DNA from 4 places in the Streptomyces sp. NPDC059861 genome. Region 4 is predicted to be linked to each of the others. Evidence: riboswitches for the same ligand, from Rfam matches in the RefSeq annotation. Region 4 holds a riboswitch; each other region holds the start of a gene.
What was found. A riboswitch is a leader RNA that binds a small molecule or an ion and turns the genes downstream of it on or off. The one in region 4 is predicted to bind cyclic di-AMP.
Positions count from the first base shown of each region.

Region 1: another riboswitch for cyclic di-AMP. It lies ahead of ACFV6X_RS14895 (transglycosylase SLT domain-containing protein); the one in region 4 lies ahead of ACFV6X_RS23430 (M23 family metallopeptidase).
Region 2: another riboswitch for cyclic di-AMP. It lies ahead of ACFV6X_RS32460 (M23 family metallopeptidase); the one in region 4 lies ahead of ACFV6X_RS23430 (M23 family metallopeptidase).
Region 3: another riboswitch for cyclic di-AMP. It lies ahead of ACFV6X_RS25335 (peptidoglycan DD-metalloendopeptidase family protein); the one in region 4 lies ahead of ACFV6X_RS23430 (M23 family metallopeptidase).

Region 1 is NZ_JBHWJQ010000014.1:20,268-27,850, reverse strand. Features, by position in the region: gene ACFV6X_RS14920 (GntR family transcriptional regulator) at 1-587, opposite strand, end outside; gene ACFV6X_RS14915 (M56 family metallopeptidase) at 752-1,690, opposite strand; gene fahA (fumarylacetoacetase) at 1,957-3,168, opposite strand; gene ACFV6X_RS14905 (carboxymuconolactone decarboxylase family protein) at 3,404-3,865, shown strand; gene ACFV6X_RS14900 (HAD family hydrolase) at 3,931-4,809, shown strand; gene ACFV6X_RS14895 (transglycosylase SLT domain-containing protein) at 4,773-5,252, opposite strand; cyclic di-AMP (ydaO/yuaA leader) riboswitch at 5,256-5,438, opposite strand; gene ACFV6X_RS14890 (CocE/NonD family hydrolase) at 5,716-7,583, opposite strand, start outside.
Region 2 is NZ_JBHWJQ010000053.1:13,467-21,049, reverse strand. Features, by position in the region: gene ACFV6X_RS32475 (dihydrofolate reductase family protein) at 1-717, shown strand, start outside; tRNA gene ACFV6X_RS32470 (tRNA-Met) at 828-901, shown strand; gene ACFV6X_RS32465 (PP2C family protein-serine/threonine phosphatase) at 1,061-2,296, shown strand; cyclic di-AMP (ydaO/yuaA leader) riboswitch at 2,512-2,691, shown strand; gene ACFV6X_RS32460 (M23 family metallopeptidase) at 2,703-3,752, shown strand; gene ACFV6X_RS32455 (PrsW family intramembrane metalloprotease) at 3,861-5,171, opposite strand; gene trmB (tRNA (guanosine(46)-N7)-methyltransferase TrmB) at 5,214-6,032, opposite strand; gene lhgO (L-2-hydroxyglutarate oxidase) at 6,474-7,583, opposite strand, start outside.
Region 3 is NZ_JBHWJQ010000031.1:95,946-103,528, forward strand. Features, by position in the region: gene ACFV6X_RS25315 (MBL fold metallo-hydrolase) at 475-1,689, opposite strand; gene ACFV6X_RS25320 (Glu/Leu/Phe/Val dehydrogenase dimerization domain-containing protein) at 1,834-3,012, shown strand; gene ACFV6X_RS25325 (TetR/AcrR family transcriptional regulator) at 3,066-3,683, shown strand; gene ACFV6X_RS25330 (SGNH/GDSL hydrolase family protein) at 3,812-4,597, opposite strand; gene ACFV6X_RS25335 (peptidoglycan DD-metalloendopeptidase family protein) at 4,825-5,811, opposite strand; cyclic di-AMP (ydaO/yuaA leader) riboswitch at 5,816-6,011, opposite strand; gene ACFV6X_RS25340 (tyrosine-protein phosphatase) at 6,505-7,302, shown strand; gene ACFV6X_RS25345 (DUF6126 family protein) at 7,330-7,449, opposite strand; gene ACFV6X_RS25350 (helix-turn-helix domain-containing protein) at 7,446-7,583, opposite strand, start outside.
Region 4 is NZ_JBHWJQ010000028.1:2,219-9,801, reverse strand. Features, by position in the region: gene ACFV6X_RS23445 (GNAT family N-acetyltransferase) at 1-1,523, opposite strand, end outside; gene ACFV6X_RS23440 (HPr family phosphocarrier protein) at 1,702-1,983, shown strand; gene ACFV6X_RS23435 (GntR family transcriptional regulator) at 2,160-2,855, opposite strand; gene ACFV6X_RS23430 (M23 family metallopeptidase) at 3,044-3,808, opposite strand; cyclic di-AMP (ydaO/yuaA leader) riboswitch at 3,821-3,986, opposite strand; gene ACFV6X_RS23425 (M16 family metallopeptidase) at 4,189-5,577, opposite strand; gene ACFV6X_RS23420 (M16 family metallopeptidase) at 5,574-6,929, opposite strand; gene ACFV6X_RS23415 (DNA topoisomerase (ATP-hydrolyzing) subunit A) at 7,249-7,583, shown strand, end outside.

The sequences.
Region 1 (7,583 bases), on a different contig from region 4:
GGCTGGCCGGCGATGGCCTCCAGGAGGCGGAACACGTCGGTGTTCTCCAGGTCGGCGCCCGGCAGGCCGGTACCGATGTCGAGGGGGATGTAGGTGAGGTCGAGGGACAGCGGAAGGCCGTTCAGCCGGCGCAGACGCTCGATGTAGAGGACGTCGGTGCCGGGTGGGACCTTCAGGCGCTCGGCGACGGGCGCGGGTGCCGGGGCGGGGCCCATCGTGCGGACCTCGTTGGTCACTTGGCCGTGTTCACGCAGGGTCTCCGCGAGGCCCATCAGACGGTCCAGCCCGTGGGGGTACTTACGGGCCACGACCACGGTGCCGACGCCGGGTTGACGTGCCACGAGGCCTTCGGCGCGCAGCAGGTCGAGTGCCTGGCGAACGGTGTTGCGGGTGGCGCCGTACTCGGCGGCGAGGGTCGACTCGTGGGGGAGGGTGCCGTCGGGGAAGGCGCCGGAAAGGAGCTGGTGGCGGAGCAGATCAGCCAGTTGCCGGGCCCGGTCGGCGCGCAGCCGGCGCCGCGCGCGGTGGGCGGCGACGGTGGTCGCGCCCTGGCCGACGTGGTCCCGGATGCGGTCGGTGGGTGGCATGGCTCGAACCATACCGATCCGGTAGGGATGGGCGTGTTGCGGAAGTGTTGCGCCAGTCGCCGGAGTGGTAGAAGCGCTGATGAGCTGGAGCTTCGTGAGGGCGACGGCAAGATCTGCCACCCTGCCCGCAGCCGGGTGACCCTCCCGGGAGGGCGGGGGTGCCGCTACGACAATGCCGTCAGCCCGGGAGCGAAGGTGATCAGCAGGGGCAGCAGCGGCACCAGAGCCGCCGCGGTCGTCGTCAAGGCCCGGTGTCTGCGGTCGAGCCGGGCGGGCGGCTCCAGGAGGCGGTCCACGCGTTCGCCCAGCAGGCGGTGGCTGGAGGCGCAGGAGAGGACACCCCGGTGCTGGTTGAGTTCGATCAGGGCCAGCGCGGTGGTCAGGTGGCCGCAGCGGCGGGACGCCGTGTCGTCGGCGGAGAGTTCGACCAGGCGGTGGGTCTGGTCGCAGAAGTGGGTGAAGAGGGGGACGCGAGGGAAGCCGGTGGCGAGCGCGGTGGACAGGTGCAGCAGCCAGTCGTGACGGGCGCGGGCGTGGCCGCGTTCGTGGGTGAGGACGGCGTCGAGCTGGCGGTCGGTGAGACGGTGCAGCGCCCCGGTCGTGACGATCAGCTGGGGCGGGCTGCCCGGCATCCACCAGGCGTCGGGGTACTCGTCCTCCAGGACGAGCAGCGGCCCCCGGGCGGCGGGCAGACCGGCGGGCAGGTCGGGGGCGCGTTCCCGCAGATGTGCGCGGGCCTGGCCGCGGCGGCGCCTGGCCTCGAACAGCTCGCGCACGAGCATCGCCGTCGTCCACGCGGCACCGCAGGCCAGCAGCAGGGTCAGCGCGGCGGCCCAGGGCGGCGCCGCCGAGAGGTCGTAGGCGGCGGCCACGCGCGGCGGGGCGGGCGCGAAGACCTGGTCGCGCACCGTCTGGAAGACCGCCGCCGCGCCCAGGACCAGCGCGGTCAGACAGCACAGCAGGACGGTGGCGACCAGGCACTGCCACACCCACAGCCCGACGACGGGCTCCCGCTCGGGCCAGGCGGCGCGCACCAGCGTACGAGGGGCCGGTACGGCGGCCGCCAGAGCGACGACGCTCAGCAGGAGCAGGCAGACGGTCATGCCACGGGCTCCGGATCCTGGTCGGGAGTGGGGCGGCTTCGGGTCGGTGCTGGTCGGTGCGGTGCAGTGCGGTTCAGCGCAGTGTGGGCGGCCGACGCACCGTGGACCTCACGCCCGCGTCACGTGCTGCACGCCTCGCAAGCCCAGCCGCACGCACCCGCGTCACGCGCCACACGAGCCCGCGCCGCGCACCGCGCACACCGCCGCCAGTATGACGGTGACGGGCGGCCGGAGTCAGCGCCGAAGCCGTCGCTGTCGCGGAAACCTCACCCCGACACGACGCGTCCCGTGACCTCGCCGAGCCCCACGCGCACGCCGCCCGCGCCCGGAGCCCAGGCCGTCATCGTCACGACGTCGCCGTCCTCCAGGAACGTCCGCTTGCCGTCGGGCAGTTCGAGGGCGTCGCGGCCGTTCCAGGTCAGCTCCAGGAGTGAACCGCGTTCGCCCTCGCCCGGGCCGCTCACCGTGCCCGAGCCGTACAGGTCGCCGGTGCGCAGGGAGGCGCCGTTGACGGTCATGTGGGCGAGTTGCTGGGCCGCGGTCCAGTACATGGTGGAGAACGGGGGCTCCGCGACGACATGACCGTTGAGGGCGACGGAGATGCGCAGGTCGTAGCCGCCGGGCTCCTCCTCGGTGTCGTCCAGGTACGGCAGCAGGGGGTGGGTCCGCCCGGGCGGGGCCACCCTTGCCTCGTCCAGCGCGTCCAGCGGGGTGATCCACGCCGACACCGAGGTGGCGAAGGACTTGCCGAGGAACGGGCCGAGTGGGACGTACTCCCAGGCCTGGATGTCGCGGGCGGACCAGTCGTTGAGCAGGCACAGGCCGAACACGTGATCGCGGAAGCCGGACAGCGGCACGGGCGTGCCCATCGCCGAGGGGACGCCGACCACGAAGCCGACCTCGGCCTCGATGTCCAGTCGGACGGACGAACCGAAGACCGGCGCGGCGTCGGCCGGGGCCTTGCGCTGGCCGGAGGGGCGGATTACGTCGGTGCCGGAGACGACGACCGTGCCGGAGCGGCCGTGGTAACCGATCGGCAGATGCTTCCAGTTGGGCGTGAGGGAGTCCGCCGCGTCGGGGCGGAAGATCTGGCCGACGTTCCGGGCGTGGTTCTCGGAGGCGTAGAAGTCGACGTAGTCCGCGACCTCGAAGGGGAGGTGCAGGGTCACCGAGGCCAGGGGGTGCATCAGGGGCGCGAGGGACTCGCGGTGGGACGGCACGGTGACCCAGGCGGTCAGCGCGCGCCGGACGTCCGACCAGGTCGTGCGGCCCGCGGCGAGCAGCGGGTTGAGGGTCGGGCGGGCCAGCAGCTCGGCGTACGGGGAGCCGAGCGCCAGTGCGGCCGCGCCGGCGTCGAGGACGTGGTCGCCGAGGCGGACACCCACCGTCCGTTCGGCGGACCCGGCGGGTGAGAACACGCCGTACGGAAGGTTGTGCGGACCGAAGGGGTCGCCCTCGGGGACATCGAAGGGGGGCATGAGGTGCTGCCTCACTTTCGTACGCGCGGTCCATGCGGTCGCGGATCACGTTACGGCTGCGGCACCTGTCTTGGGCAGTGTCCGATAAGCGCGGAAGGTCCTGAATATCCCGAAAGGTCTATCGCGTCGACGCTTCGGAAACTCGTCCCGTCGATCCGTCACAACGACCGCCCCCGATCCGTCAGTGCGGTGAAAGCAAGCATCGCACCGGCCACTGACAACAGGAGGCGGCATCATGCAGGCACGGATGGCGAACCCGGCGTACGTCCTCCCGGGCGCGCTGAAGGGCATCGGGGCCCTCTTCCAGGCCATCGGGGAGAGCGGGCTGGACCAGGAGGTCGCGGAGCTCGTCGGGCTGCGGGTCAGTCAGATCAACGGCTGCGCCGCCTGCGTCCACGGACATGTGAACAATCTGCGCAAAGCGGGCGTGAGTGAGGAGCGCGTCGCCTCTATCGCCGCCTTGCGGCACGCGCCCTTCCACAGCGACGCCGTGCGCGCCGCGCTGACCCTCGCGGAGACGGTGACGCGGCTCGCGGACCGCTCGGAGGAGCCGGTTCCGGACGCGTTGTGGGACGAGGTCGCCGACCACTTCGACGAGAAGGAAGTGTCGGCGCTGATCCTGACCGTCGCGCTGACGAACATGTTCAACCGCGTCAACGCCACGATCAAGGAGCCGGCAGGCACCACGTGGGGGTGAAAAGCAGACAGTGGGAAGGTAGTTGGGAATGAACGGTGAGGGTGCGGTGTCCGTATTCTCTGATCATGGCCGCACCCACCGCATATGCCGCGCGCACCGAGTACGCGCGCACCGACTACGCCCTCATCGCCACCGACCTGGACGGAACGCTGCTCCGCGGCGACGACACGGTCTCCGACCGTTCGCTCGCCGCGCTCGCGCGGGTCTCGGCGGCCGGTGCCCGGCATCTGGTGGTGACCGGACGGCCGGCGCCGCGGGTGCGACCACTGCTGGAGGTCCTGGGCGGCGGGGGGCTCGCGGTGTGCGGGCAGGGCGCGCAGTTGTACGACGCCGGCGCGGACCGTCTGCTGTGGTCCGTCACGCTGGACCGGGAACTCGCGGAGACCGCGCTCGGCAAGATCGAGGCCGAGGTCGGCCAGGTGTACGCGGCCGTCGACCAGGACGGCGTCGACGGGCTCACCCTCATCGAGCCGGGGTATCTGATGCCGCACCCCACGTTGCCCGCGGTGCGCATCGATCGCCGCGACGACCTGTGGTGCGCGCCGATCAGCAAGGTGCTGCTGCGCCATCCGACGCTGTCCGACGACGAGTTGGCGGCGGTGGCCCGCATGGTGGTCGGCTCGCTCGCGACCGTCACCATGTCGGGGCCCGGGACGGTCGAGCTTCAGCCGTGCGGCGTCACCAAGGCGACGGGGCTGGCGCTGGCGGCACGGCATCTGGGCGTGAGTCCGGAACAGACCATCGCCTTCGGGGACATGCCCAACGACATCCCCATGTTCGACTGGGCCGCGCACGGCGTCGCCATGGCCAACGCCCACCCCGAGCTCAAGGCGGTGGCCGACGAGATCACCCTGTCGAACGAGGACGACGGCATCGCCGTCGTCCTCGAACGGTTGCTGGCCAGGACTCAGTACGCGCCGAAGACGTTGTCGATCGAGCCGTAGCGGTCGGCCGCGTAGTTGCAGGCGGCGGTGATGTTGGCGACCGGGTCGTACGGGTCGTACGCCGTGCCGGTCACGTGGTAGGCCGCGAAGGTGGGGTCGATGACCTGGAGCAGGCCCTTCGACGGGGTGCCCTTGGCGGCGTTGGAGTCCCAGTTGTTGATGGCGTTCGGGTTGCCGGACGACTCGCGCATGATGTTGCGGTGGATGCCGTTGTACGAGCCCGGGATCCCCTGCTGCGCCATGATGTCGAGCGACTGGCGGATCCAGCCGTCGAGGTTGTTCGGGTACGCCGTGACGGAGCTGACGGCCGTGGGCGTGGCGGCGGACGCGGTGGTCGCGCCGATGAGCGGCAGGGCGAGCAGGGCGGCGCCGGTGCCGGCGACGGCGAGCTTGCGAGCGATGCGGGCAGTACTGGTACGGCTCTGCTGACCGTTTGCAGTCATGGGGACTGTCCTCTCCGGTGCCTGCGAGGTGAGCTGTCGGGTTCGGGTTGGGAGGTGCCCGGCCGCCCTCTTGCGAGTGCGACTTCACCCCGAGCCGTTCCGGTGTGCCGTGGTGTGCGGCGTCCGGTCCGGCGGCTTACCTGGGTCCCCCGCTCCTGCCGTGCGGTGAGTGAGTCCGTCATGGGTGGCGCGGGCGGCGGCAGGATTCGGCGTTCCGCCCGACAGGCCGGGAACGTATGCGAGAGCACATGTCCGAAACAAGTGGTGGTTTCACATATCGCGGTATTTGATCTTCGAATCGCCTGTTTGCCGCCCTTGATCCTTTGCGGTCGAAAAGAGTCAACTCGGCCATGCGTCAAGGCGGATCGTCGCGTCCATGCAAGGGACTCGTGAAGGGGTGCGAGTGAGCCAACTCACGTGCGTGCAGAAGGATGGCAAATCGGGCAATAAGCCCAAGTCCTAGTTAACTGGCGGCCCGTGGAATGCGCTTCTCCCAGGTGCGGTGGAAGACCACCTCGGCACCGGAGGTGCAAATCACCTCATTTGAGGCCAAAAAGTCCTCTGCGGTGCAGGCGATCTCCGACTGCGTACGGATCGTGGTGTCCCAGGCGAGCTCCGGGCGGTGCAGCCGGATCGTCCAGTCCGAGCGGGCGCGGGCGGACAGCGGATCGTCCTCGCGGATGGCGTACGCCTCCAGCGCCTCCTCGGTGAGCTCCAGCCCGTCCGGGTACACGCGCGTGCCGCCGTGGCGTGGTTGGTCGACCTCCAGCCGCCACTCGCCCTTGGCGACGTCGCGCACGACCAGTCGCCCGGGGCGCGGTTCGTCGAGGGTGGCCGGGTGGGCGACGCCGAGCGGTTCGGACTGCTCCGGCTCCTCCAAGGTGAGCGGCGGGACCGTCGCACACGCGCGTACCGGCAGTTCGAGAGCGCTGCCGGACGGGTCCAGGGTGAAGCCGGCCGCGGAGTCCGGCTGGGGCCAGATCCAGGGCCAGTACGCGGAGGCGAGCGAGAGGCGGATGCGGTGGCCGGGCGGGAAGGCGTACCCGATGCCGCTGAGCTCGAAGGTGACGTCCTCGGTGGCCCCCGGGGTCCACGGCACGACCCGGTCGCGTCCCTCGCGCGCGGAGAGGTCCATCACCCCCCGCGTCACCAGCGTCGAAGAGCTGTCCGGCGCCACGTCGCAGACGCGCGCGACCACCTGCCCGCTCGGCACCTCCGAAGCCAGCCGCAGTCGCACCCGCGGCCGCCCCAGCACCCACGTCTCCTCCGGCACCGCGAACTCGAAGCTCGCCCCGCGCGCGTCCTCCTCCCGTTGGTCCGGCGGCAGGTCGGCCTCGTTGCCGATCGGGAGGAAGCGCCCCGCGTCGACGCCCGTGTGCTGGGGTGACCGGACGAGTACGGGCTCGCCCCGGAGGGCGTACGTGGCCGTCGTCACGTGGGGTGAGGGCCAGGCGGGCTCACCGACCCAGCGGCCGGGCAGCGTCTCGTACCCCGTCGCCGGGGGATGCGCGTCCATGACGTACGAGCGCAACAGGGGCTCGGACATCACGCCGGTGTCCCTGCCCTTCAGCCAGTGGTCCCACCAGCGCAGGGTCTCCTGGAGGAAGCCGATCGCCGGGCCGGGCGGCAAGGCGCGGTCGGGGTAGTGGTGCGACCAGGGCCCGATCAGGCCGCGGACGCGGTCGGACGGGAGGTGCTCGACCAGACGGAGCACGGTGTCGCGGTACGGGTCGTGCCAGCCGCCCACCGCGAGCACGGCGGCGTCGACGGCGCCGTGGTCCTCGCGGACGCGGTCGTGCCGCCGGTGGTGGTCGCGCACCTGGTGGTCGAGCCAGGTGTGGACGAAGGGCTCGACCTCTTCGAGGCGCCGCAGCCACATGTCCCGCCAGGCGTCGCCGACGTACCGCGGATCGGGCGGGCGGCAGACGAAGGCGAGCATGGTCGCCGCCCACGCGTGCATGTCCACCGCGAGAACGGAACCTCCCATGTGGTGCGCGTCGTTGTCGTAACGGTCGCCCGGGGAGCAGACGGTGACGATCGCCTTGAGCGGTTCGGGAGCGAGCGCCGCGATCCGGAGGGAGTTGAAGCCGCCCCAGGAGATGCCGAACATGCCCACCTTGCCGTCGCACCACGCTTGCGCGGCCAGCCAGTGCACCACCTCGACACCGTCCGCCAGCTCCGTCGCCGAGTACTCGTCCGTCGGCATGCCCTCGCTGTTGCCGTGCCCGCGCACGTCGACGCGGACGGAGGCGTAGCCGTGGCCGGCGTACCAGGGGTGACGCTGGTGGTCGCGGGGCGCGGTCCAGTCGGTGAGGCGGTACGGGAGGTACT
Region 2 (7,583 bases), on a different contig from region 4:
CTGGCGCACCTGCACGACGTACGAGGCGTCCGCCGCCTGATGGTCGAGGGCGGTGGCACCGTCCACACCCAGCTCCTCCTGGAGGGCCTCGCCGACGAGGTCCAGCTGGTCCTCGCCCCCCTCTTCGTCGGCGACCCCGCCGCGCCCCGCCTCTTCGGCCCCGGCGGCTACCAGTCCGGGCGCCTGCGCCTGGTCGAGACCCGGCGTATCGAGGACGTCGTCCTCATGCGCTACGAGCCCACCGCCCCCGGTGCCGGCAGCCTCGCCTCGGCCGCCGACCGCCGCTGGCTGGCCCTGGCCTGCGAGCTGGCGGCGCTGTGCCCGCCGTCAAGGACGGCGTTCAGCGTCGGCGCGGTGGTGGTGGCGCGGGACGGCACCGAACTCGCGAGGGGGCACTCCCGGGAGGGCGGCGACCCGGTCGTCCACGCGGAGGAGGCGGCGCTCGCGAAGATCGACGCGGCCGACCCACGGCTGCCCGGCGCCACCGTCTACACCAGCCTGGAACCCTGCACCCGCCGTGCCTCCCGGCCCAAGCCCTGCGCGCGGCTGATCCTCGACGCCGGGGTGGGGCGCGTGGTGACGGCCTGGCGGGAGCCGGACACGTTCGTGACCGGCGCGGACGGGAGCGGCATGCTGGCGGGGGCCGGAGTGGAGGTGGTGGTGGTTCCGGAGTACGAGGAGGCGGCCAAGGCGCCCAATCGGCACTTGGTGGGGTGAGAGCCCCGCGGGGGACGCCGCGATCGCACCTCCGACCGCTGGTCGACGAGGGCGGCGGGAAACCGTGGCGCGGAGCGTCCCGCGCATGGCGTACACTGGTGTCATACCGACGCGGGGTGGAGCAGCTCGGTAGCTCGCTGGGCTCATAACCCAGAGGTCGCAGGTTCAAATCCTGTCCCCGCTACTGAAGGCCCGGGGCCGGAATCCAGATCTTGGATTCCGGCCCCGAGTCGTTTCCGGGCATCGCCCGCTCCTGTCATCCGGTCGGCCCGCCCGGCTGGTCCCGCGCCTGTCTTCCGGGAACTCTGGACTGGTGCGGTGACCTGCGTAACGGGAGACGACAGTGCGGCCTGCGGAGGCAGAGGGAGAGTGGCCGCACGCCAGATCCGGCGACCGCGTCCCCGACGCCGCCCTCGGCCGCGGGGACGACTCCTCCACGCTGGCACGCCCGGTGCCGCCCGTGCCCCCCGCGCCGCCCTCCGACGGACGGCGGATCTCCCTCGCCCGGGCCTTCGTCCGGGCGCTCCCCACCCTGCTCCTGGTCATCGGCGGCAGCTACGACTACTTCACCCCGCGGGGCTTCACCGGCGCCCCCCTCTTCACCGCCGCCCCGCTGGTCGCCGCCCCGATCCTGTCCCGCCGCGCCACGGTCCTCACCGGCGTCGTGGCCGTCGCCATGGTCATCGGGCTGCAGGTCCGGTACGGCACCCTGATGCAGGTCGAACCGTTCACCGAACTGCTCACCGTGGCCACGGTCGCCGTCCTCGCCGTGCTGATCAACGTGCTGGTCCGGCGCAGTCACGCCCGCCTCGACTCGGCCTGGGAGATCGCCGAGGCCGCCCAGCTCGCGGTGCTGCCGGAACCGATGCAGCGGATCGGCGGGTTCGAGATCGCCGCGCGCTACGAGGCCGCCCAGGCGGACGCCTTCATCGGCGGCGATCTCTACGCGGTGCAGGACAGCCGGTACGGCGTGCGGCTGGTGGTCGGGGACGTGCGGGGCAAGGGCATGGGGGCGGTCGCGGCGGTCGCGGTGGTCATCGGGGCGTTCCGGGAGGCCGCCGAGCACGAGACGACGCTGGAGGCGGTCGCACAGCGGCTGGAGCGGGCGCTGGCGCGCGAGGGCGCCCGCCGGGACGGGATCGACGCCTTCGAGGGGTTCACCACCGCCGTACTCGCCGAGATCCCGCACGAGGACGGGGTCGTACGGATCCTCAACCGCGGCCATCCACCGCCGCTGATGCTGTACGCCGACGGCACCGTGAGTCCGCTGCCCGCCCGTGATCCGGCGCTGCCGCTCGGGATGGGCGAGCTGGGCGCCTGGCCGGACCGTGCGGAGGAGTCCCGGTTCCCGGGCGGGGCGACGCTGCTGCTGTACACCGACGGCCTGTCGGAGGCCCGCGACGCGCAGGGCGCCTTCTACGACCCCGCGGCCCGGCTGGCCGGCCGGACCTTCCGCAGCCCCGGCGAACTGCTGTGCGCGGTGACCGAAGAGGTACGCCGGCACAGCGGCGGCGGCACCACCGACGACATGGCGCTGCTCGCGGTCCGGCGGCCGACCGACGACTGTCACCAGGCGTGATCGAACGGAATCCCTCCGCATAACAACTGACATACAGTCAGATGTGGAGATCACCCTGAACCGCGGTCAACTCGCCCGATTTTCGCCGTTCATGAACCTGTACGTCCCGACAGAAAGCGTTAATGATCAAGTGGAACGGCTTGGAAATCAGGCCCCGGTTCTATTAACGTCCGATAACGCAGCGCGGTCGTCCCAGCCGTCACAAGAGGCGGCTCCGTGCGCACGCGCCGAATCCCGCGCGAGGCCCTCATCGGCCGCACAAGGGAACCGGGGAACCATCATCTTGGGGTGAATCGGGCGTATGCCGTCGTAGCAGTACGGCTGGTTTACGCGCGTAGGAGACCTTCCTGCTCCGAACCCGTCAGCTAACCCGGTAGGCGAGAAGGAAGGAAAGGAGCGCGCCCACGTGGCGTCCAACCGGCCTGCCCCACAGGCCCCGTTCGTGCCGGACCAGCGCACCGCCGACAGCGCCGACACGTTCGTCTACGGCGCGCAGCGCACCGACGAGGGCCCGTGGGAGGAGTGGAATCCCACCGCGGAGACCATCCGTCCCGTACGCGGCCGGCATCGGGTCAGCAAGCAGCGCGGCGGCGGACTCGCCCGCAGCTCCACCGTTCTCGGCGTCGGTGTCATAGCCGCGGTCGGCGCGGGCGGCATGGCGAGCGCGAACACCGGCAAGCCGCCGGTGTCGATCTCCATGCCCGACCTGCCCAACGTCGGCTCGCTGATAGCCGACGACGACTCCGACTCCCCCGACACCAAGACCGCGAGCGCCCCGCTCAGCAGCCTCGGCACGGCCACCGTGGACACCGCGGAGGGCACCACCGACGCCGGTGAGAGCCTGCGCGCCCGCATCATCGCGCAGGCCGAGCAGCAGCAGGAGCAGGTCGAGAGCAAGGCCGCCGCGCAGGCCGTGGCCGCCGCCGAGAAGGCCGCCGCCGAGGCCGCCGCCAAGGCGGAGAAGGAGGCCGAGGAGAAGGCCGCCGCCGCCAAGGCGAAGGCCGAGGAGGAGGCCCGGCAGAAGGCCGAGGCCGAACGGCTCGCGGCGCTGGCCAAGCAGTTCACGCTGCCGACCTCCTCGTACACCCTGACCTCCACCTTCGGTCAGGCCGGCGCCCTGTGGTCCTCCGGCTACCACACCGGCCTCGACTTCGCCGCGCCGACCGGCACGCCCCTCAAGGCCGTGCACAGCGGCACCATCACCGAGGCCGGCTGGAACGGCTCGTACGGCTACAAGACCGTGCTGACCCTCGATGACGGCACCGAGATCTGGTACGCCCACCAGTCGTCGATCGGCGTCAGCGTCGGCCAGAAGGTCGCCACCGGCGATGTGATCGGCCGCGTGGGCGCGACGGGCAACGTGACCGGCGCCCACCTGCACATGGAGGTGCACACCGGCAGTTCCGGTGGCATCGACCCGCTGGCCTGGCTGCAGAGCAAGGGCCTCAACCCCTGAGAATCCCGACACGGGTTTCTCGCGAACTCCGGTGGTCCTGACGGCAACCCCCCGACGTCAGGACTGCCGGTTTTCGCATGTCCGGGGCTGTTCCGCGCCGCCTTCGTCCTACGTCCGGTACGGGTTGTACGCGGGGTAGGGCGCCGCGTGCCCGTGCATCGGCGCCCAGCCATGGACCGGCGGCATCAGCACCGGCACCGGCGGCGCGGTCGCCCGCGCCGCGTACTCCAGGGCCGGGCGGGCGATCTCCCGGCGGATCCACAGCTCCTGGAGCAGCTCGCGTTCCCGTACGACGAAGTCCGCACGGGCGCGGCCCATGCGGCCCCGGCGCCGGAGGAAGGCCAGGGACGTGGCGTACGCCTCGTACTGCGCGACCGTACGGGCCGCCGGTTTGCCGAGGTGGTGGCCGGCGTACTCGCGGGCCAGCCGACGGGCCCGCATCGAGCCGAGGGCGAACGGCTGCGCGGGCGAGAGCCAGCCGGCGACGACGTAGGCCGGGAGCTCCTCGCGGACGGTCCGCAGTTCCCGCTGGCGCGTCCAGATCACCAGCCAGGTCAGCAGCCCGAACGCGGGCACCATGAAGCCGCCGTACACCGCGAAGAAGCCGTAGTCGCCGAAGGTCGCCGAGCCGTTCCAGAAGGCGTGCATGCCCATCGCGAGCAGCAGCCCGGCCGGGGGCAGCAGGACGCGGCGCAGCCGCTGGCGCTCCCCGGCGAGCGCGGCGATGCCGAAGCCGATGCCGGTGAGCACGGTGAACAGGGGATGTGCGAACGGCGACATGATGACCCGCACGAAGAAGGTCGCGGCGGTCACGGAGGCGATCCCGCTGTGGCCGGCCAGTTGGTCGGTGCCGAAAGCGGTGCCGAGGTAGAGGATGTTCTCGGTGAAGGCGAAGCCGGTGGCGGTGACGCCGGCTATGACGACGCCGTCGAGGATTCCGGTGAAGTCGCGGCGCCGGAAGAGGAAGAGCAGCAGGACCGCGGCCGCCTTCGCGGACTCCTCGACGATCGGGGCTATGACCGTGGCGCCCCACGTGTCCGCGCTGGTCGGGTCGGCGGTCGCGGTCGCTATCCATCTGGTCGCGAAGCTGTTCGCGATGATGGCTATCAGCGCGGCCGCGCAGGCGCCCCAGGAGAAGGCGAACAGCAGATTCCGCCAGGGGCCGGGCTCGACCCGGTCCAGCCAGCGGAAGACGGCTATGAGCAGCGGCACGGGCAGGACCGCGAGGCCGAGGCCGACCAGGAAGCCCCGAGTGCCGGTCTGTTCGCGGACCAGGGCGAGGATCACCAGGCCGGACAGGGCGAGCAGTGTGATCAGCGCGCCGTACCGCACCCACCGCTTGTGCCACCAGTGCGCGTGCCGCAGGGCGCCGCCGGTGGGGATGCCGGGGTTCGTCGGGTACGGGGGACTGGTCGCCACGGCATTGACCCTAACGAGGGGAGGTTCGAACGAGGGAAGGTTTTACGGCTGACCTTCGTGCGATACGCGGCGGAAGAGCAGGTCGTTCACCACATGACCCTTCTCCAGCCCCTGCCCCTCGAAACGGGTGCGCGGGCGGAAGCCGGGGCGCGGCGCGAAACCTCCGCCGGGCCGGGTGTTCGCGAAGGCGGGGTGCGCGGTGAGCACCTCCAGCATCACCTCGGCGTACGGCTCCCAGTCCGTCGCGCAGTGCACGATCGCGCCTGGCCTCAGCCGGGTCGCGGCGAGGGTGAGGAAGGCCGGCTGGATCAGCCGCCGCTTGTGGTGCCGCTTCTTGGGCCAGGGGTCCGGGAAGAAGACGCGCAGCCCGTCGAGGGAGTCCGGGGTGAGCATCTCGTGCAGCAGGATGATCGCGTCGCCGTTGGCCACCCGGATGTTGCCGACGCCGCTCTGGTCGGCGAGGTTGAGCAGATTGCCCTGGCCGGGGGTGTGTACGTCCACGGCGAGGATGTTGGTGTCCGGGTCGGCGGCGGCCATCCGGGCGGTGGCCTCGCCCATGCCGAAGCCGATCTCCAGCACGACGGGGTTGTCGTTGCCGAAGAACTCGGCGAGGTCGAGGACCCTCGAGCCGTCGACGTCCAGCCCCCACTTGGACCACAGCCGCTGCAACGCGTCCGCCTGCCCCGAAGTCACCCGGCTCCGCCGCGGCTGGAAACTCCGGATCCGCCGCTCGAAGTGCGACCCGGCGGGGTCCGCCTTCGGCCCGTCCGGGAAACGCGGCTCCCCCTTGACCCGCACCCGTGGGGCGACGGCGTCGGGGGTGGGGTGGGGGGCTTCGGGGGTGTTCAGCGAGTCAGACACAGTGGGGTCGATTTTACGGGGTCCCGGGTGGGTGGGTTCGTGGTGCGCGGGCGGCGGGGGCGCGGGGGCACGAGAGGGTGCGCGGCCGCTGCCGCGGGGCAGGACCGGCCGGGCCGGCAGCACCCGCACGAGCCTCGGCGAGGCACGCCCGCACACGGCCTGACACCGCCGGCCCATACGGCCCGATATCGCCGCCCACGGCCCGATACCGCCGCACACGGCCTGACACCGCCCGCCCATACGGCCCGATACCGCCGCACACGGCCCGATACCGCCGCACACGGCCTGACACCGCCCGCCCATACGGCCCGATACCGCCCGCACACGGCCTGACACCGCCCGCCCATACGGCCCGACACTGCCCGCCCATACGGCCTGACACCGCCCGCCCACGGCCCGGCAATCCCGGACGCCGGCTCGCAGCGCCCCACGCGGCCACGGTCACGCACGGCTCAGTGCGCCCAGTGCGCGGCGGGCCACCTCCCGGCCGATCGGCAGGGACGCCGTGGCCGCTGGGGACGGGGCGTTCAGCACGTGGACGGCGCGGGCGCCCTCGTGGATCAGGAAGTCGTCCACCAGCGTGCCGTCCCGGAGCACCGCCTGGGCCCGCACCCCTGCCTCAGACGGGACCAGGTCCTCCTCCGTCACCGCGGGCAGCAGCCGCCGTACCGCACGGGTGAACGCGCCCTTCGACACCGACCGCCACAGCTCGCCGCCCCCGTAGCGCCAGTGCCGGCCCGCTATCCGCCACGCTCCGGGCCAGGCCAGCGTCCGGGCCAGCTCACGGGGCCGGACCACACCCCGGTCGTAGCCCTCACGGGCGAGCGCCGGGACGGCGTTGGGGCCGACGTGGACGCCGCCGTCGATGCCGCGTGTGAGGTGCACTCCGAGGAACGGGAACGCCGGGTCGGGGACCGGATAGACCAGTCCGCGCACCAGCTCGGGCCGCGCCAGCTCGTAGTACTCCCCCCGGAACGGGACGATCCGCATGCCGGGGTCGTCGCCGGTCATCCGGGCGACCTCGTCGCAGTACAGCCCGGCGCAGTTCACCAGGACCCGCCCGCGCACCACGGCCCCGTCCGCCGTCCGCACGGCGACCCCCAGCTCCGGGCGCCGGTCGACGCGCACCACCTGCGCGCCGTAGCGGATCTCGGCGCCCGAGGCCTCGGCCAGCTGCCGGGCGACCGCGACGAAGTCGCACACCCCGGTCGTCCCGACGTGTATGGCCGCCAGGCCCCGCACCCCTGGTTCGTACTCCGTGATCTGCGCCGCGACCAGTTCCCGCACCGGAATGCCGTTCTCCCGGCCGCGCTGCACGAGGGAGTGCAGCCGGGGCAGCTCGGCGCGCTCGGTGGCGACGATCAGCTTGCCGGTGACCGCGTGCGCGATGTCGTACTCCGCGCAGAACTTCACCATCTCGGCCGCGCCCCGCACCGCGTACCGCGCCTTGAGCGAGCCGGGGCGGTAGTAGATCCCGCTGTGGATGACGCCGCTGTTGTGCCCCGTCTGGTGCCGGGCCGGGCCGGCCTCCTTCTCCAGGACCGTCACCCG
Region 3 (7,583 bases), on a different contig from region 4:
TACTGGTCCAGCGGTCGGAAGCCGGGGCGGGCGGCCCGGTCGGCGTGACACGGGCATGCGGCGGCTCGGTGCCGGTCGACGACGCCGAGAGGAATTCGGCCCTGCGTCGCCCGACGGACACTGACAGTAGTCGGCCACACATCATGTGCGGTGGGCAGTTGACAAAGTCCTACGGCATGCGTCCCGCTCTGGTATGAGGTCTCGTACGACAGACCGATAAGCGCGCGGCGACGACTACCCCGATGCCGTCTTCGATCGATCCGACCTGGTCAAAAGCGGTCACGAAGCGCCGGGCCGCGACAGGCACCTGAGCGTCGCCACGACGGGGACGCACAACGCGGTCGCCCGGCCGCTCGCCGACCCGGACCGCCCCACGACCGACGAGGGGCCGGGGCTGATGAGCCCCGGCCCCGCCGGTGCGCCGGTCCCGGACCGGCAGACGGCGATCACCTGACCGCCGGAAGAACGAGCCCGCTACCGGTCACCCGCGAGGTCGAGGTCGCCCTGGACGGCGGACGGCGCGGTGCCGGCGTCGGTGCCGCTGCCGGTGCCCCGGGTGCGCAGCCAATGGCGGGCGACGGGCGCCGTGACCGTGCGCCACCAGGGGTCCACGGGGAGCTCCCCGGCCGGCTCGAAGGGCTCGCCGGGCCGGGGCAGCGCCACCGCCGCTCCGGCCACCTCGGCCGCGTCCTTCGTCCACTCGCCGGGCTCGGCGTAGGGATGCGGGGCCAGGTTGAAGGTCCCCCAGTGGATCGGGAGCAGCACACCCGACGAGGCGTCCCCGCCCTGCAGGTCCAGATGCGCCCGGACGCCCTGCTCGGGGGTCATGTGGATGTCCGGCCAGTACTGGCTGTACGCGCCGATCTGGATCATCGTGGCGTCGAACGGGCCGTGGTCGGCGCCGATGTCCCGGAAGCCCTCGAAGTAGCCGGTGTCACCGCTGTGGAATATCCGGTGTTTCTCCCCCGCGACGACCCAGGACGCCCAGAGGGTGTGCTGGGTGTTGCGCAGGCCGCGGCCGCAGAAGTGGCGGGCCGGGGTGGCGGTGAGGGTGAGCCCGCCGACCTTGGTCGACTCCTGCCAGTCCAGCTCGCGCAGCCGGTCGGCGGACACGCCCCAGTGCTCGAGGTGGGCGCCGACGCCGAGCGGCACGGCGAACAGTGTGTCCGTGCCGGCCAGCGCCTTGATCGTGGGCAGGTCCAGGTGGTCGTAGTGGTCGTGCGAGATGACCACGACGTCGACCGGGCCGAGCGCGGTCAGGGGCAGTGGCACCGCGTGCAGCCGCTTGGGCCCGGCGAAGGCGAACGGGGAGCAGCGCTCGCCCCAGACGGGGTCGAAGAGCACCCGCTGCCCGTCGATCTCGGCGAGGACGCTGGAGTGGCCCAGCCAGGTCAGCCGCAGGCCGGTGGCGGGCGGTCGCGCGAGGTCGGCGGCCGTCGTGGGATACACCGGCATCGCACCGTGCGGGGTGCGGCGGTTGCGGGCGTCCTTGTCGAAGTAGGTCTTCGCGAGGTCGCGCGTCGAACCCGACGGCCGGATCCGCGAAGGCCCTCCCGGGTTCTGGAAGACGCCGTCCTTGAAGTGGGGCGATCTGCGGATGCGCGCCATGCGCTCGCCGCTCGGCTCCACGCCGAAGGCCGCGGGCTGCAGCGCGCGGAGCCCGGAGCTCAGGGAACGGGAACCGGCCACGGTACCTCCAGGTGGAATCGGTGAGAGCTCCATTATGGTCCGCCCCACCGACACCACCCGCCGCCCGAACCCGATACTGACTCGTGATTCAGTACGCGTGTTCGCGCGCGAGCCCGGAAACAGCCGCTGCCACAAGGAGCTTCCGTGACCGTCCCCCTCCTGTCGCTCACCTGGACCGACCACGTCACCGGCCGCCGGGGCTTCCTGGTCGTCGACCGTCTGGTGCGCGGTGTCGCCAGCGGTGGGCTGCGGATGCGCCCGGGCTGCACGCTGGAGGAGGTCACCGGGCTCGCCCGCGGAATGACCGTGAAGGAGGCCCTGCACTACGACCCCGAGGCCCGTTACGTCCCCCTCGGCGGGGCCAAGGGCGGCATCGACTGCGACCCCCGGGACCCGGCGGCGTACGGGCTGCTCGTGCGCTACCTGCGGGCCGTGCGGCCGTACATAGAGGCCTTCTGGACCACCGGCGAGGACCTCGGCCTGACCCAGGACCTGGTGGACCGGGCCGCCGCCGAGGTGGGGCTGGTCTCGTCGATCCAGGCCGTGTATCCGCTGCTCGACGACGAGGCGGCGGCCCGGCGGCGGCTCGCCGACGCGTTCGCGGTGGAGGTGGACGGGATCGGGCTGGGCGAGCTGGTCGGCGGCTGCGGGGTGGCGGAGTCGGTGCTCGCCGCCCTGGACCGGGCCGGCGTGCCCTACGCGGGCACCCGGGTCGCCGTACAGGGCCTGGGCACCATGGGCGGCGCGACGGCACGCTTCCTCGCGCGCGCGGGCCTCACGGTGGTGGCCGTCGCCGACGTCCGAGGCACGATCGCCGATCCGGCGGGACTCGACGTCGACGAACTGCTCGCCGCCCGGGACGCGTACGGCACGGTGGACCGCTCGGCGCTGCGGCCCGGCCTCCTCGAACTTCCCGGCGACGCCTGGCCGGCCACCGACGCCGAGGTGCTGGTGCCCGCCGCCGTCTCGTACGCGATCGGCGCCGCGGACCAGGAGCGGATCACCGCCCGCTGGATCGTCGAGGCCGCCAACATGCCGGTCGTGCCCGAGGCGGAGGCACTGCTCACCGCGCGCGGGGTCACGGTGCTGCCCGACGTGGTGGTCAACTCGGGGACGAACGCCTGGTGGTGGTGGACGCTGTTCGGCGACATCGGCGCGGACGCGCAGGAGGCGTTCGCGTACACGCGGCGCTCGATGCGCGCCCTGACCGACCTGGTGCTGGCCCGTGCGGAGGCCGACGGGAGCACGCCGCGTGCGGCCGCGCACGCCCTCGCCGGTGACCGGCTGCCGCTGCTCACGGAGCGCTTCGGGTCGTACCGCTGACGGGGAGGTCACCGCCCGGCCGCCGTCCGGACGTGGCCCGTTAGGGTGACGGGGTGGCGAGAGTGCGGTTGAGCGTGGCGGAGCGGCGCGAGGAGTTGTTGCGTGCCGCCGTGGCACAGATCGAGGTGCGGGGCGTGGCGGCGGTGCGGATCGCCGATGTCGCGTCCGCGCTCGGCGTGAGCAACGCGCTGGTGCTGTACCACTTCTCCACGAAGGAGAAGCTGGTCGCCGCCGCGTTCGCGTACGCGGCCGAGGACGATCTCGCCCACCTTTCCAAGCTGCTCGGCCGGCGCACGACGGCCCAGCGCCGGCTGCGGTCGGCGGTGCGCTGGTACGCGCCGACGGGCCAGGCCAAGGGCTGGCGGCTGTGGATCGAGGGCTGGGCGGCGGCGCCGCGCGAGCCCGCGCTGCGGGAGGTCACGCAGGACCTCGACAAGCGCTGGAAGGCGGCCATCGCCGAGGTCATCGCCGAGGGTGTGGCGGCGGGCGAGTTCCGCTGCCCCGACCCCATGGGCGCGGCCCTGCGCCTGACGGCCCTGCTCGACGGGCTCGCCGTGCAGATCACGTCCTACGCGGGAGCCGTGTCACGCGCGCGTGCGCAGGAGTGGGTGGACGAGGCGCTGGCCCGGGAACTGGGGCTGACAGAGGTGCCGGCGACCCAACAGCAGTGACCGTCCGCCCGTTTCACCTGCTTTGCGGCATATGATCCCGTGGTCCGCGCCCGTCACGGCCCGAACCGGCCGGGAGCCGGACCGGCCCGCTTTGGGCACGGCACCACGAGGTCGCCGCGGGGCGGCCCTCAAGCCACCGACGCGATCCGCATCTTGATGTCGTCCGGCGACAGCACGCCCTTGGCGGTGACATGGTCGCCCGACGATTCGCCCCGCAGCCGACGGCCGATCCACGGCACCAGATACTCACGCGCCCAGTGGACGTCGTCCCGGCGCACGTCGAAGGCGCCGCGCGGCGGGAGCGGCGGCCAGGGCTGCTCCGGGTCGGCGGGGACGGCGAGGCGCAGGGCCTGACCGGCACGCAGCGCCACACGCGTGTGCCCCTCGGGCGACAGGTGCAGCCGGTCGTGGTCCCAGGCTCGGCGGTCCTGGACGGACTTGAGCGACCACAGGTCGAGCACCGGGCAGCCGTACCGGTCGGCGATGGCCCGCACATGCCCGTTGTAGGTGGCGATCTTGCCGCGCAGATGCCTCAGCAGGGGGACGCCCCGGGTGTCGAAGCCGGTGGTCACCAGGACGGTGCCCACGGTGGCGGTCAGCGCCGCGACCCCACGCTCGAAGCGCTCCGCCACGTCGTCCGGGTCGGTGCCCGGCCGGATGATGTCGTTGCCGCCGGCGCAGAACGAGGCCAGGTCCGGCGCCAGTTCGGCGGCCCTCGGGACCTGCTCCGCCACGATCTGGTCGAGCAGTCTGCCGCGCACGGCGAGGTTGGTGTACTGGAAGTCGCCCTCGGGTCGGCGGTCCGCGAGCAGTACGGCGAACCGGTCGGCCCAGCCGACGAACGCCCCGTCGGGGCCGGGGTCGCCGACGCCCTCGGTGAAGCTGTCCCCCACCGCCACGTACGACCCGATCACTGATCTGCTGCCACTCTTCGAATCGTCTGCCACGTCGGGACATGATTCCCCTTCGAATGTGACCTACGCGACCGTAGGAAGGGGTTGACGGACGGTGAGAAAGGCCACGGCCAAAGGATTGGTCAATTGCGGAATAAGGCCTGATGGCCGAGGACGGCACCGCCGACGCCGAAGGCCGGACCCGTGGATGGGATCCGGCCTTCGGTGGTCTGCGGGCGACGCGTGCGTCAGCCGATCGAGACGCCCTTGGAGGAGAGGTAGGCGACCGGGTCGACGTCCGAGCCGTAGTCCGGCGTGGTGCGGATCTCGAAGTGCAGGTGCGGGCCGGTGGAGTTGCCGGTCGAGCCCGACAGGCCGATCTGCTGGCCCGCGGTCACGGTCTGACCGCTGGAGACGGAGAGCGAGGACAGGTGGGCGTACTGGGCGTAGTAGCCGTCGGCGAGCTTGATGACGACCTGGTTTCCGTACGAGCCGGCCCAGCCCGCCGAGACGACCGTGCCCTCGCCGACCGCCTTGAGCGGGGTGCCGCTCGCCGCGGCGAAGTCGACGCCGGTGTGGTAGCCGCTGGACCACATGCTGCCCGCCACGCGATAGGCGGTGCCGATGCCGGCGCCGTCCACGGGGGCGGTGAAGCCGGTGGAGGCGGCGGAGTCCGCGGCCTGGGCGGCGGCCGGGGCCTCGGCCGCGGCGGACTCGGGAGCCTCCGCCGCCGGCTCGGACTCGTCCGAGGACTGCGACGTCTTCGCCGCCGACGACTCGGCCGAGGAGTCGGAGGAGGACTCGGAGGAAGAGGAAGCCGGCTTGTCGCCGCCCGCCTCGCCCTTCTCGCCTATCGCGAGCTTCAGGCCGGGGTGGATGAGCGAGGGATTCTCGCCGACCGCTTCCCGGTTGTCCTCGTAGAGCCGCTGCCAGCCACCGCTGACATTCTGCTCTTCGGCGATCTTCGAGAGGTAGTCGCCCACCCTCACGGAATACGTCCGGGCACCCGACTCCTGGGCGGCGGACTGCTTTTCGGCGGACTGCTGCTGAACGGCCGTCTTCTGGGTCGGGATCGACGAGACGGCCTTTTCCGCGGCGGACTGGGGAGTGGCGGCGTGGGCGCCGGCGGCCCCCATCAGCGGAAGGGCGAGCGCGGCGCCACCGGTTCCGGCGACGGCGATGGAGCGAGTGAAGCGCTGGGTCTTCGGACGGCGGTGCTTACCCTTGGCGGGCATGGCGAATTCCTCTCCGGTGCCTGCGAGGTGAGCTGTCGGGTGCGGACTGGAGATGTCCGGCCGCGTGTGGGACGCGGCTTTACCCCAAGCCGTTCCGGAGACCGGAACAGGCAGTTCTACCTGTGGGTCCCCCGCTCCTGCCGAACACGGGTGAGTTAGCGCGGGCACCGGGCGGCGGCAGGATTCGGCGTCCGTCCGGATCGGGTGGAACGTAAGCGACCAAGACGCAATGGGACAAGCAAGAGGTTCCACCGGAACGCCGTTTTCGTGATCCGTTCGCCCGAATTCCGGTCACACTCCGTGCATTGGGGCGCGTGTGAATTCCATAAACGCCCTTGAAGGCATGTGAATTACGTGAACATGACGAACGACGCTCGGTCACGGATATGACGCTGCTCACGTGACCCTGCTCCAGGTTTCCGCATTTCACGGCGAGTTGGAAGGAAATGGCTAATTAGGACAGAAGGGGCAGATATAGCGAGAAGCCGCCGTTCCCCTTCATTCACCCTCCTGACGTCCACTCCGCCCGGCCCGTTACCCGATCGGGGGAGCCACCTGCCTGGCCCGTGGACAACCGCTCCAACTCCCGGTGACCACCTGTGGACACCTCATTCGCGCGGGAACGCGTGTCGTATCGTCAAGGACGTGCCCGTCGACGAGCCGCGCCGGCGGGGCCGATGGGAGGGAGCCCCCGTGACGCAGCAGGTGCCGTCGACCGAGCCCGAACTGGCCGGAGTGCGCAACTTCCGTGACGTGGGCGGACTGCCGACGGTGGACGGGCGCCGGGTGCGGCACGGAGTGCTGTTCCGCAGCGGCCACCTCGCGCACGCCACCGCGGAGGACGCCACGTTCCTGGCGTCCCTGGGGCTGCACACGATCTTCGACTTCCGCAACGCCGCGGACCAGAAGCTGGAGGGCCCGGACGTGGAGCTGCCGGGCGTGCGCAACGTGAACCTGCCGCTGACGGACCCGGCGGACGGCGCAGAGTTCTGGAAGATGGTCCGGGACGGCGACGTGGAGCAGCTGCGCGAGATCCTGGCCGACGGCAAGGCGGCGGACCGGATGATCACCTCGTACCGCGTGATCGTCAAGGAGCGCACCGCCGAGCACTCCCAGGTGCTGCACGCGCTCGCCGAGGACAGCGTCCCCGCGCTGATGCACTGCGCGGCGGGCAAGGACCGCGCCGGCCTGTCGATCGCCGTCACGCTGCTCGCGGTGGGCGTGGAGCGCGAGGCGATCCTCGCCGACTACCTGGAGTCCAACGCCAAGCACCGTCGCTACAAGGTGCACCGCAACAGCAGCTCGACCTCGGCCTACTCTCCGGAGGTCATGGAGCTGCTCAGCCCGCTCTTCGACGCGCGCGCCGAGTACCTGACAGCGGCGTTCGAGACCATCGGGAAGACCTGGGGCGACGTCGACACCTACCTGACACAGGGGCTCGGCGTCACCCCCGAGACCCGGGAGCGACTGCGCGAGCGCCTGCTCGACTGACCCCGGGCCCTTGCCCGGCCCCGACGCCTACTTGGCCCCGACCTCGAACAGCAGGTAGAGGAAGGCGGCGAAGAGGTGCCCCGCCACGATGTAGATCAGCAGACGGACCCAGATGGCCCGGGGAATCTTCTGCTCGAGGTCACTCATGGCGTGTCTCCCGTGTCGGGGCCGAGGCACATCGCGGCCGTGGGGCTCTGCAGCAAGGTGTGGACGAAGAGGAGGTCGACCCCGCCCGGGTCCTGGGCGGCGATGCGGTGCGGGGTCAGTGAGTCGAAGTGGGC
Region 4 (7,583 bases):
AGGGGCTGGCGGGCGAGCAGCAGCCCGGCGTCCACCAGCTCGGTGATCGTGTCCACCCGGATCACCCCGGCCTGCCGCAGCAGCGCGGACACCGTGGCGTGCGGCAGCCGCGTGGCCCGTACCGCATGTCCCTGGGGCGCCGCACCCCCGTGGCGCGCGCCCTGCACCACGACCAGCGGCTTCGCCGCCGCGGTCCGCCGAGCGAGGCGGGTGAACTTGCGCGGGTTGCCGATGGACTCCAGGTACATCAGGACGACGTCGGTGTCCGGATCGTCGTACCAGTACTGGAGTACGTCGTTGCCGGACACGTCCGCGCGGTTGCCGGAGGAGACGAACGTCGACACGCCCGTGTCCCCGGTGACCCCGCCACCGCGCCGGTGCAGCCGGGACAGCAGCGCGATGCCGATCGCTCCGGACTGCGCGAACAGCCCGATCCGCCCGGGCCGCGGCATCTCCGGTGCCAGCGAGGCGTTGAGCCGCACCTCCGAGGAGGTGTTGATGATCCCGAAGGTGTTCGGCCCGATGATCCGCATGCCGTACGCGCGCGCGTGCCGCACGAGTTCACGCTGGCGCTCGCGCCCGTCGGGCCCGCTCTCGGCGTACCCGGCGGAGATCACGACGAGCCCCTGCACCCCGTGCTCCCCGCACTCGGCGACCACCTCGGGGACGTGTTCCGCCGGCACCGCCACCACCGCCAGGTCGACGGGCTCCTCGATGTCCCGCACCGACCGGTACGCAGGCACCCCGTCGAGCTCCTTCTGCCCCGCGGGCAAGGCCCTGTTCACGGCGTACAGGCGGCCGGTGAACCCGGCCTCCCGGATGTTGCCGAGCACGCTGCGGCCCACGCCCCCGGGCGTGCGCCCGGTGCCGACGACGACGATCGAGCCGGGCGTCAGCAGCCGCCGTACCGACCGCCCCTCGGCGCGCTGCTCACGCGCGCGTTGCACCGCGAGCGAGCGGTCGGTGGGTTCGAGGTCGAACTCCAGGCGTACGACGCCGTCCTCGAAGCTGCGCTTCTGGGTGTACCCGGCGTCCGTGAACACCTTGATCATCTTGTTGTTGGCGGGCAGCACCTCGGCGGCGAAGCGGCGGATGCCGCGCTCACGGGCGACGGCGCCGATGTGCTCCAGCAGGGTGGAGGCGACACCGCGCCCCTGGTGGGCGTCCTGCACCAGGAAGGCGACCTCGGCCTCATCGGCGGGCGCGGACGCGGGCATGCCGTCGGCGCCGATGCGGTCGTAGCGTACGGTGGCGATGAACTCGCCGCCGATGGTGGCCGCGAGTCCCACCCGGTCCACGAAGTCGTGGTGCGTGAAGCGGTGGACGTCCTTCGCGGACAGGCGCGGGTAGGGCGCGAAGAAGCGGTAGTACTTCGACTCGTCCGAGACCTGCTCGTAGAAGCTGACCAGGCGCTCGGCGTCGTCGACGGTGATGGGCCGGATGCGTGCGGTGCCGCCGTCGCGCAGCACCACGTCGGCCTCCCAGTGGGCGGGGTACTCATGCCGGTCCGACGGGCTCTGCATGGGCCCCAGAGTACGGCTCGCGTACGACAACGGCGCGAGGCAGTCTGTGGAAGGACGGGCAACGGACCGAGGCCGCGGTCCGGTGCCGTTCCGGACGGGACACAGGGCCCGTCGGGGCATGCTTCGCGATATGGGAAACTGGTCTAGACAACCCTGAACACCTGAAGGGCAGCATCACATGGCTGAGCGCCGCGTCAACGTCGGCTGGGCCGAGGGCCTCCACGCCCGCCCCGCCTCCATCTTCGTACGAGCCGCCACGGCCGCAGGCGTCCCGGTGACGATCGCCAAGGCGGACGGCAACCCCGTCAACGCGGCCTCCATGCTGGCAGTCCTGGGTCTGGGCGCCCAGGGCGGCGAGGAGATCGTCCTGGCTTCCGACGCCGAGGGCGCTGACGCCGCGCTCGACCGTCTGGCCAAGCTGGTCGCGGAGGGCCTTGAGGAGCTCCCCGAGACCGTCTGAACCCGCTGACGGCATTCCTGAGGCCGCGTCGCCCATTCCGGGCGGCGCGGCTTCGCCGTCTCCCGCATACCCGGTCGCTTTTTCGCCCGACGGGTCGAGAGAATTCAGAACATGCCGAAAAGGGCAGCGTAAATTCACTGCCGCCAAATATCGCTTCTTTGTATACGGCGCCCGTGTTAATGCCGCAGGCCCGACATGTTTACGGCATGTTGCGAAGTCCTCACACGGTCCGCGCGGTCGCCGCCGCCAGGAAATCGGAGCCGGTGCGCGCCGGTCGCGCGCTCGGCGTGCAGCGCCGTGACCGCCCGCGCCCGCTCCCCGTCGCCGCGCGCCACCGCGTCCACGATCGCGCCGTGCTCCGACCAGGACTCCACGGGGCTGACGGGCGCCTCCACGGCGTACATCCAGGCGATCTTGTGCCGCAGCTGGGTCAGCATGGCGATCAGCGCGGGGCTTCCGCAGGCCTGGGCCAGCGTCTCGTGGAACCAGCCGCCCAGGGAGCGCAGGTCCTCGCTGCCGCCCCGCCTGGCCCGCTCCTGGCCCAGCCGGACCAGGCCGCGCAGCACCTTCAGATGGGCCTCGGTGCGCCGCTGCGCGGCCCGCGCCGCGCCGAGCGGCTCCAGCAGCAGGCGCATCTCCAGCAGGTCGGCGGCCTCCTGCTCGGAGGGCTCCGCCACGCACGCGCCCGCGTGCCGCCGGGTCACCACGAAGCCCTCGGCCTCCAGCGTGCGCAGGGCCTCACGGACGGGGACGCGGGAGACGCCGTAGCGGCGCGCGAGGAGTTCCTCGGTGAGCCGGCCGCCACGCTCGTAGACACCCGCGACGATGTCGTCCCGGATGGCCGTGCACACCGAATGCGCCGGAATACGCATGACCGACCTCCGCCTTAATCCCCGTGAAACGCCGACGACTGACGTGTGTTCCGTGACTCTATTGCAATGAGCCGGAATTTCCGATGGCGGGTCGGAATCCATGGATATTTTTTGGACATACAGGCGTACGAAACGCCGAAAGCCCCGGCTCGGAGAGCCGGGGCCGCGGGAAGCGGGGCGGTCCGCTGTCAGATGCCGACGCCGTGCGAGCGGAGGTAGGCGACCGGGTCGATGTCCGTGCCGTACTCCGCCGTCGTCCGGGCCTCGAAGTGCAGGTGCGCTCCGGTGACGTTGCCGGTGGCCCCGGACAGGGCGATCTGCTGCCCCGGGGTGACCGTCTGGCCCACCGAGACAGCGAAGGACGACAGGTGACCGTACTGGGTGTACGTACCGTCGTTCATCTTGATCACTACTTGATTGCCGTACGCCCCGCCCCACCCGTCTTCGACGACGGTGCCGGAGCCGACCGCGTGCACGGGGGTGCCGCTCGCGGCGTGGAAGTCGACACCGGTGTGGCTGCCGGAGGACCACAGCGCACCGCCGGACCGGTAGCCGGTGGAGACGTAGGAGCCGCTGATCGGCGACACGTAGGTGTTGAGGCGCTTGCGCTCGGCCTCACGGGCGGCGCGCTCCTTGGCCTCGCGGGCCTCCTTGGCCCGCTCCTCGGCGCGCTTCTTGGCAGCGGCCTCGGCCTTCTTCTCGGCCTCGGCCTCCTCGGCCGCCTGCTGCTGGGCGGCGGCCTGGGCGTCTATCTGCTCGGCGACCGAGTCGCCGATGGTGATGACCGGGAGCAGGCCGGTCTGCTCGGCCGCGGGCTCGGCGGCGAGCGCGGGAGCGGCCAGGGTGCCGAGGACACCGGTGGTGGTGAGGGCCGCGACACCGGCCGCCTGGGCGGTGGTGCGCTTCATCCGGCTGGGACGGCGATGCTTCCCGGTGGCGCGCGTGAACGCCATGTGGTGGCTGGTCCTTTCCTTCCCTCTCGCCTACCGGGTTAGCTGACGGGTTCGGAGCAGGAAGGTCTCCTACGGACTCCCTCGCCGTGCGCGGGCGTCCGATTCACCCCAGGGACTTCATGGTTGGGTCCCCGGCTCCCCTGGCTCGCGCCGTACGGGGACTCGGCGATGACTGTCCGGTGCCGCGGGTGCGGCGCACTGCCTGACGGACAGCCCGGATGACGCTAAGCGGGACATCTTTCAATCCCCAAACCCATCCGGGCGTTTGTAGCGCATCCCACAGGCCAGACAGGCAACCACTCCCTCAATTGGGACATAAAGGGGCCCTGGTGACGCGTCCGTCACCAGGGCCCCTCCGCGCGCGTGCCGCTCGCCGGCCTCTACTCGGCCGGGACGACTGTGACTTCGCCGATGCCGAGGGCCTCGACGGGCGCCTTGATCTGTGCCGCGTCACCGACGAGGATCGTCACCAGACGGTCCGCCGGGAAAGCGCTGACGACCGCCGCGGTGGCCTCGACGGTGCCGGTCGCGGCGAGCTGCTGGTACAGCGTCGCCTGGTAGTCGTCGGGGAGGTGCTGCTCGACCTGGTCGGCCAGGGTCCCCGCGACGGCCGCCGCGGTCTCGTACTTCAGCGGCGCCACACCGACGAGGTTCTGCACGGCGACGTCCCGCTCGGCGTCCGTGAGCCCCTCCGCGGCCAGCGTGCGCAGCACCGTCCAGAGGTCCTCCAGCGCGGGCCCGGTGTTCGGCGTGTCCACGGAACCGCTGATGGCGAGCATCGCGGCACCGCTGCCGTCGGGCGCGGAGCGCAGCACCTGACCGAACGAGCGCACCCCGTAGGTGTAGCCCTTCTCCTCGCGCAGGACGCGGTCCAGACGGGAGGTGAGGGTGCCGCCCAGGCAGTACGTGCCGAGCACCTGGGCCGCCCACACGCGGTCGTGCCGGTCGGGGCCGACGCGGCCGATCAGCAGCTGGGTCTGGACGGCGCCAGGACGGTCCACGATCACCACACGGCCGGTGTCGTCGGCCGTCACCGGCGGCACGGGACGCGGCTGTGCCTGGGAGCCGGCCCAGGCACCCAGGGTCTCGCCGAGCAGCACGTCGACGTCGACGTCGGTGAGGTCGCCGACGACCACGGCGGTGGCGGTGGCGGGGCGGACGTGCCGCTCGTAGAAGGCGCGTACGGCGGCGGAGTCGATCTTCGCGACCGTCTCCTCGGTGCCCTGGCGCGGGCGGGACATGCGCGAGGTCGCCGGGAACAGCTCCTTGGAGAGCTCCTTGGCGGCCCGCCGGGAGGGGTTGGCCAGCTCGTGCGGGATCTCGTCGAGGCGGTTGCGGACCAGCCGCTCGACCTCGCTGTCGGCGAAGGCGGGCGCCCTGAGGGCGTCCGCCAGCAGTCCGAGCGCCTTGGGCAGGCGGGAGACCGGCACCTCCAGGCTCAGCCGGACGCCGGGGTGGTCGGCGTGTGAGTCCAGGGTGGCGCCGCAGCGCTCCAACTCTGCGGCGAACTCCTCGGCGGAGTGCTTGTCGGTGCCCTCGGAGAAGGCCCGCGCCATGATCGTGGCGACACCGTCGAGTCCGGCCGGCTCGGCCTCCAGGGGCGCTTCCAGCAGCACCTCCACGGCCACGACCTGCTGGCCGGGGCGGTCACAGCGCAGCACGGTCAGGCCGTTGTCGAGCGTCCCGCGCGTGGGAGCAGGGAACGCCCAGGGGCGGGCCTCGCCCGCCTGCGGCCGGGCGTGGAAGTCCATCGTGGCGAGCTCGGTCACTTGGCCGCCTCCTCGGTGTCGTCGTCTGCGTCGGTCTCGGCGGCTTCCGGAGCCGTGGGCTCGTAGACGAGCACCGCGCGGTTGTCGGGCCGTAGGCGGGCCTTGGCGACCTCCTGGACCTCCTCGGCCGTCACCTCCAGGACACGCTGCACGGCGGTGAAGGCGAGCTTCGGGTCGCCGAACAGCACGGCGTACCGGCAGAGTTCGTCGGCGCGGCTGGCGACCGTGCCCAGCCGGTCCAGCCACTCGCGCTCCAACAGCGCCTGCGCACGCTCCATTTCCTCGGCCGTCGGGCCCTCCTCGGCGAAGCGGGTGAGCTCCTCGTCGATGGCGGCCTCGATGACCGGCACCTCGACGTCGCCGGACGTCTTCACGTCCAGCCATCCCAGGGAGGGCGCTCCGGCCAGCCGCAGCAGGCCGAACCCGGCCGCCACCGCCGTACGGTCGCGTCGTACGAGCCGGTTGTACAGGCGGGACGACTCGCCGCCGCCGAGGATGGTGAGCGCGACATCGGCCGCGTCGCACGCGCGCGTGCCGTCGTGCGGGAGCCGGTAGGCGCCCATCAGGGCACGTGCCGGGACCTCCTCCTCGATGACCTCGCGCAGCTCCTTGCCGATGACCTCCGGCAGCGAACCGTCGCGTGGCGCGGGCTTGCCGTCGTGGGCGGCGATGGAGCCGAAGTACTTCGTGATCCATTCGAGCGTCCGCTCGGGATCGATGTCGCCGACGACCGACAGCACCGCGTTGTTCGGCGCGTAGTACGTGCGGAAGAACTGGCGCGCGTCCTCCAGGGTCGCCGCGTCCAGGTCGGCCATGGAGCCGATCGGCGTGTGGTGGTACGGGTGGCCCTCCGGGTAGGAGAGGGCGGCGAGCCGCTCGAAGGCGGTGCCGTAGGGGACGTTGTCGTAGCGCTGGCGGCGCTCGTTCTTGACGACGTCCCGCTGGTTCTCCATGGACTCGTCGTCCAGGGCGGTGAGCAGCGAGCCCATGCGGTCCGCCTCCAGCCAGAGGGCGAGCTCCAGCTGGTGGGTGGGCATGGTCTCGAAGTAGTTGGTGCGCTCGAAGCTGGTGGTGCCGTTCAGCGAGCCACCGGCGCCCTGCACCAGCTCGAAGTGCCCGTTCCCCTTGACCTGGGCGGACCCCTGGAACATCAGGTGCTCGAAAAGGTGAGCCAGGCCGGTGCGCCCCTTGACCTCGTGGCGCGAGCCGACGTCGTACCACAGGCACACCGCGGCGACCGGGGTCAGGTGGTCCTCGGAGAGCACCACACGCAGGCCGTTGTCCAGGCGGTGCTCTGTCGCTGTCAGCCCGCCGGAGCCTGCCTCGGCTGTGGCCGTGTGACCCATGGGCATGTACGTCCCTTCGATCGCGGTGCGGTCGGGAAACCGCAGATTTCCTGCCAGTCCTGCCACTGTATGCAAGCGCGCCGACCTGGTGTGAAGTTCCCGGAGCGCGTACGCCCACAGCGAGAATCTGGTTGCCCGTCGCGAGGGCGTAGCCTGCGGGTCAGCGCGGGGCCGGGTGGCCGACGTCGGGTCCAGCGTCCGCGTTGTCAGTGGCGCGGTCCACAATGGTCCGCGTCAGATGCCGTTCACGCTTCAGCAAGAGCGAGCCGCAGGGACCTGAGCGCCCCGTGGGCGAACGACCAGAAAACAGGAGGAGCCGGCAGCGATGGCCCGCCGCAGCACGAAGACCCCGCCGCCCGACGACTCGTACGAGGAGCGGATCCTCGACATCGACGTCGTGGACGAAATGCAGGGCTCCTTCCTCGAGTACGCGTACTCGGTCATCTACTCCCGGGCCCTGCCGGACGCCCGTGACGGTCTCAAGCCCGTGCACCGACGCATCGTCTACCAGATGAACGAGATGGGCGTGCGCCCCGACCGCGGGTACGTGAAGTGCGCCCGCGTGGTCGGCGAGGTCATGGGTAAGCTGCACCCGCACGGCGACGCGTCGATCTACGACGCCCTGGTGCGCATGGCCCAGCCGTTCTCCATGCGGGTGCC